DNA from 2 places in the Paenibacillus polymyxa M1 genome. Region 1 is predicted to be linked to the other one. Evidence: predicted binding sites of a transcription regulator. Region 1 holds the regulator's gene; the other holds the start of a gene.
The links. Region 1 encodes Rex, which represses fermentation and respiration genes when NADH is low (regulators of the CRP and FNR family bind a similar motif). Its sites were predicted from a motif close to TTGTGAAATATTTCACAA; they were not measured.

Region 1 (3,199 bases):
ACAGATATCACGGGTCTGCTTAAGGATTTGGCGGGGATTAGGGAAAATTTGCGCTTCTTTATACGACTCGATGATGAAACAACTGTATATTGGCTCGAAGCGAGTGGGCAATTCCGTAGTAAATCATTGCAATTTTATGCGGTGCCCGTCGATGTGAGCCGCCAGCTGAAAGAAATGTTTTTTGACAAAAAAAGAAGTATTATTCTGACATCTGCTACTTTATCGGTAGATAAGTCGTTTCAGTACATGACCGATCAACTCGGCTTGCAGGAGGCCGCGGATCAAGGACGATTAATGACGTCACAGCTCCCATCACCTTTTAATTACAGGGATCAGGTGTTGCTGGTCATTCCGCGGGATTTTCCGAGTGTGAAGGGCAGTGTAGGGGATGCACACTTTGTAGAAATGCTCGTTAGCTCTCTAGGAGCGACTGCTCAGGCGACGCGGGGGAGAATGCTCGTTCTGTTTACTTCCTATCGGATGCTCCGGCAAGTGTATGAGCCGCTCAAAGAGGCGTTGGCATCCAGTGATATTACCGTGTTAGGACAAGGTGTGGACAGTGGGAGCCGCAGCAAGCTAACCCGTCGTTTTCAGGAAGCCAAGGCTTCTGTATTGCTGGGAACCAGCAGCTTCTGGGAAGGCGTCGATATTCCAGGGAAGGCTTTGACTTGTCTGGCCATCGTTCGCTTGCCGTTTCAACCGCCCAATCACCCGTTACTGGAGGCAAAAAGCGAGCTGCTCCAGCAGCAGAAGAAGAACCCATTTATGAAGCTGTCTGTACCACAAGCAGTTATTCGCTTCAAACAGGGATTTGGACGATTGGTACGTACAGCGAGCGACCACGGAGTCGTTATCGTTTACGATACGCGTGTGATCGAATCCTATTATGGAAAGCACTTTTTGTACTCGTTACCGGGACCAAAAATGGAGCATATGCCGTCGGAGCAAATGGTGCCCCGCATCGCCGAATGGCTCCAATCCGCCCCGGAGACAGAGGCACAACGGACGGACACCTAAAGTCCGTTACAATTAGGGGGAGCAAGTATGAAATCAGATAAAATTTCAGAGGCTGTCGTACGGAGATTACCCGTATATTTACGTTATCTGAATGCACTGCACAAACGGGAGGTGGCTACGGTCTCTTCTCAAGAGCTGGGACAGAGGTTAGATTTGAATCCGGCCCAAATTCGTAAAGATCTTGCCTATTTTGGCGATTTTGGTCGGAAGGGTATCGGTTACGATGTTTCTTATCTAATTGAGAAAATACGCCATATTCTGAAAATCGACCAGCAAATTAATGTAGTATTGGTCGGAGCGGGTAATCTGGGTCAAGCCCTATCAAACTATAACGCTTATTTAAAAGACAATATGAAGATTGTGGCGGTATTTGATGCGTTCCCGGATAAGGTTGGGACCAGAATCAATACCTTAGTCGTTCAGCCGATGGATGAATTGGAAACGACTGTAAAAGAAAAAAATATTCGAATCGGGATTATTACTGTACCTGATTTTGAGGCACAACACGTAGCTGATAGGCTCATTGAGAGTGGAATTGGAGCGATTTTAAACTTTGCACCTATCATTCTCAAGGCACCGGCTAACATTCGGATACATGCCACAGACTTTACAACTGATTTGCTTAGCCTCGCTTATTACCTGGAGGACGGAAAGGAAGAAGCACAATATGACAGTGAATAAATGGATGATTAAAAACGGTTCTTTTGCCGTGAATGGACCTGAAGCTGGGGTAATCCATGGTTTTATGATTGTGGAGGATAGCCGTATTACTTACATTGGCGAGACTCTGCCTGCGGGTGAGGAAGAGACGGAAGCAATCGACGGTAACGGGTTATTGTTTTTGCCTGGTCTGATTAATACTCATGGTCATGCGGCGATGTCTCTGCTGCGAGGGTATGGAGATGACTTGGCACTTCAAGTGTGGCTTCAGGAAAAAATGTGGCCTATGGAAGCCAAGTTTACATCTACGGATGTGTACTGGGGAACATCCTTGTCAGTGCTGGAAATGCTGAAAGGTGGAACCACAACTTTCTTGGATATGTACGATCATATGGATGAGGTGGCACGTGTAGCTGAAGAGTCGGGCATCCGTGCAAGTTTGATGCGTGGAGCCATTGGACTCTGTTCAGAAGAAGAACAGCGGATCAAGCTGGCTGAGGCCGTGACTTTTGCCCGTAACTGGCATGGAAAAGCAGACGGACGTATCACAACGATGATGTCTCCGCATGCCCCATACACATGCCCGCCAGCGTTTATTGAGAAATTTGTTCAAGCAGCACATGATCTCGATTTACCATTGCATACGCACATGTCCGAGACCATCGCCGAAGTTGAGCAAAACGTACGCGACTACGGTTTGCGTCCAGTTGCACACTTAGATAAGCTTGGCTTTTTCTCCCGCCCTTCACTTGTTGCCCACGGCGTACACTTGAACGACGAAGAGATAGCTTTATTAGCGGAACGAGGTGTGGCGGTTTCACATAATCCAGGCAGCAACTTGAAGCTGGCAAGTGGTGTAGCTAGAGTGCCTGAATTGCTGCGTGCAGGAGTTACTGTTTCTCTTGGAACAGACGGTCCTGCCAGCAATAATAACCTGGATATGTTCGAGGAAATGCGTCTGGCGGCACTCATTCACAAGGGAGTATCTGGCGACCCAACAGCAGTTCCTGCAAATGAAGCACTGCGTCTGGCAACAGAGTATGGTGCAAAGTCGATTGGTTTAAAAGAAGTAGGAGCGCTGGCAGCAGGCAACAAGGCTGACTTTATCGCGCTAGATCTGAATCAGGCCCATTTCTTGCCGCGTACAGATCTTATTTCCCATGCCGTATACTCTGCAAGTGCCAAAGACGTGGCCCATGTGTGGGTAGACGGTCGTCAGGTTGTGAAAAACGGCGAATGCCTGACGATGGACGAGGAACGTATCAAACATGAGGCACAAGCCGCCTTTGAAGGGCTGCTGTCGCGCTAATTCAGGTGTCACATCCCCTTAGAGAGGAAGCACAGGTTTGAAAAATAAGAAGAAATGGATAGCGGTCGCCATTTTGGCCGTAATACTGATCCTGGTCAGCATTTTCTGGTATTATTCCTATGTTACTCAAGACCAGGTGGCTGAGAAAAATGCCGCTATCATTAAGGCCAAGCAATCAGGTGGTCTGGTTAGCACGACTCAGACATGGAAGTC
Region 2 (3,199 bases), 160 kb from region 1:
TGGCTCAACTTCAGAGAACACTTCAATCGCAACTGGTGTTTGGCGCTGGTGCAAATAATGAATGACGCGGTCCACATATCCGAGTTTCACCATCATAGGGTCAGTGATAATGGCTACACGTGTGATATCAGGCATTTTAGCAAGATACTGTGTCGAATTTTTCTCAAAATAAATTTTGGAAGGTACTTTGAACCATTGCATATTCACCGTCCGTTTCGCCACCCTTTTCACATTAATCAAGTTAACTGCAGATACGTTCGACGAAGTCGAGTTACGACCGTACGAACCGCAACCAAGTGTCAACGAAGGAAGGTTGGTGTTGTAAATATCACCGATTGCACCATGTGTGGAAGGTGCATTTACAATGATACGACCTGTTTGCAAACGGTTTGCAAAGCGAGCGATAACGTCCTCATCTTGCGAATGGATAGCTGACGAGTGACCCATACCGCCGAACTCTACAACTTCAGCAGCACGTTGGATACCTTGCTCTGCATTTTTCACTTTGTAGCAAGCCAATACCGGACTCAATTTTTCCGCAGATAATGGGAATTTGGTTCCTACTCCTTCAATTTCAGCGACCAAAATTTTTGTTCCTGCCGGTACTGTAATGCCGCTCATTTCAGCTATTTTTACAGCAGACTGTCCGACGATGGCCGGGTTCACTGCACATTTTTCTACATTCATAGCCCCTTGAGTGAGCTTAGCTGCTTCTTCTTTATTTACAAAGTAGCAACCATTAGCAATCATCAATTTCTTCACTTGCTCGAAGATAGGCTCTTCGATAATTACGGCTTGTTCCGAAGCACAAATCATACCGTTATCAAAAGATTTAGAAAGGATAAGGTCGTTCACGGCCTGTTTGATATCGGCTGTTTTTTCAATAAAGCAAGGTACGTTACCAGGACCTACGCCAAGTGCAGGTTTACCACAGCTATAAGCTGCCTTAACCATGCCTGATCCGCCAGTTGCCAAAATCAATGCCACATCAGGGTGGTTCATCAGTACATTTGTTTTATCCATCGAAGGTGCTTCAATCCATTGGATGCAATCCGCTGGAGCACCATGTTTAACAGCTGCTTCAAGCAAGACGCGGGCTGCTTCCGCACTACACGATTGAGCAGATGGATGGAAGCCGAAAATGATTGGGTTACGTGTTTTAATGGCAATTAACGCTTTGAACATCGTAGTCGAAGTCGGGTTTGTTACTGGAGTAATCCCCATGATGATACCGACTGGCTCTGCAATCTTTTGGAAGCTATCGAAATCATTATCTTCAATGACACCAACGGTCTTCTCATTTTTGATGCTGTGATAGATATATTCTGTTGCAAACATGTTTTTGGTGATTTTGTCCTCGTACACACCGCGTCCTGTTTCTTCAACAGCCAACTTCGCTAGGTGCATGTGCTTATCCATCCCTGCGAGTGCCATAGCTTGTACGATTCCGTCAATCTGCTCCTGATTCATACTCATGAAAGCTTGCTGTGCCCGGTTCGCCCGGTCAATCAGCGTTTGAATATACTGCTCTGCGCTTTGCTCTTTTTGGATAACCTCGTTTTTAACAGCCATTTCCCTCATCCTCCTGTTATCTCGTGTACTATCTCTTGTTCACGCACTGATCGTAACACAGCTTTTCAAGATATTTTGTGATTTTTTTCACAATCTATTTAAAATTTTATTTTATGAAGTGAATTAAATCACAAAGTTTGGAATTCTGCCACTTTTACCCCCTCTTCTTGCCCCAAAAACTCATTGCACAGGTATATAATGAATTTGAATTGATCAAGTTGCAGATAAAAAACATAGGATACAAAGGGGAAATGGACGATGAGAAACCCTACAAATGTAATGGAAGCCCGCGGCAACACCTGTTGCTTCTCGGAGGCCAGCTTCAACCGGTTGCAAGTGATGATGAAAGATCGAGTTATGCCAGAAAGCTCGCATTTGTTCTGGGAAGGAGATACAGCGGATAAGCTGTTTTATATTAAGCGCGGACGCGTAAAGGTAACCAAAACAACGGATGAGGGTAAGGAACTTATTCTATATATGTATCAAAGCGGCGATCTTGTTGGTCAAGCTGATCCTTTCTTCGGCACCAAGCATTCCTTTTCTGCTGAGGTTCTGGAGGACAGTGATATTGGCGTAATCGATCATACAGATTTGGAGCTGCTTATTTGCCAGCATTGTGATTTTGCGATTGACTTTATGAAATGGATGGGATCGCATCATCGCATTACTCAGACCAAGTTCCGCGATTTGATGATGTACGGCAAGCCTGGCGCTCTATGTTCCACACTCATCCGACTATGCAACACCTATGGTGAGCCTCACGGCGACTATATCCTGATTCATAAAAAGATTACTCATACTGACTTATCAAACATGATCGGTGCTACCCGGGAAAGCGTAAATCGGATGCTCAGTGATCTGCGTAAGAAAAATGCAGTAGAATACGATAATGGTATGATTGTTGTCAAGGATTTGGAAATGCTGCAAGGTGTATGTCATTGTGAATTGTGCCCACGTGAGATTTGCCGGATATAATAAATTGTTTTTTAATGTAAAAGGGAGTGCTGTAAGCCATTATTAGCTTATAACACTCCCTAATTTTATTCCACTCCCCATTTTTTAGAGAACGGACGGGACAGTAACAAAGCACATAACTCGACCTTCTTCTGCCCTACACGCTTTAAAACTGAAAGCATAGATAACTTAAATTTCCCATCTCATAGCTTCTATGGATGACCTTAGCTTTGTTTGCAGGATTGCCACTACCCATTGCAATAAACAACGGTACAAAGTGTTCTGCTCTAGGTACGGCCTGACGAGCATATGGCGCTTCGCTTTCATAGTGATCCAAAGCTTCTATATCTCCGCTTTGCACTTTTTCGATAATCCAGTCATCAAAATCAATTGCCCAAGGCTCCGTTTTCGTTTCTCCCCATTTGACAATACGCAGATTATGGACAGTCACGCCACTGCCAATGACCAGAATATCTTGTTCTCCCAACTCACGCAACACGTCACCAATGGCAAATTGTGCTTTGGGCGAGAGGTACGGATTTACGGAAATCTGAACTACCGGAATGTCTGCCTCAGGATACATACGATGCAACAATGTCCAGGAACCATGATCCAGTCCCCTCACCCGATCAGTTTGTACATCGATGCCCTTTTGTTCATATAACTTTTTCAA

Region 2: adhE (bifunctional acetaldehyde-CoA/alcohol dehydrogenase) is a predicted target of Rex. The motif match lies at 1,648-1,665, and genes of this name have one in related genera.

The regions. Positions count from the first base shown of each region.
Region 1 covers NC_017542.1:3,374,703-3,377,901, reverse strand. Annotated here, with positions in the region: gene dinG (ATP-dependent DNA helicase DinG) at 1-1,017, shown strand, start outside; gene PPM_RS15130 (redox-sensing transcriptional repressor Rex) at 1,045-1,698, shown strand; gene PPM_RS15125 (amidohydrolase) at 1,685-2,986, shown strand; gene PPM_RS15120 (DUF5590 domain-containing protein) at 3,024-3,199, shown strand, end outside.
Region 2 covers NC_017542.1:3,537,598-3,540,796, forward strand. Annotated here, with positions in the region: gene adhE (bifunctional acetaldehyde-CoA/alcohol dehydrogenase) at 1-1,572, opposite strand, end outside; gene PPM_RS15965 (Crp/Fnr family transcriptional regulator) at 1,831-2,547, shown strand; gene PPM_RS15970 (DODA-type extradiol aromatic ring-opening family dioxygenase) at 2,693-3,199, opposite strand, start outside.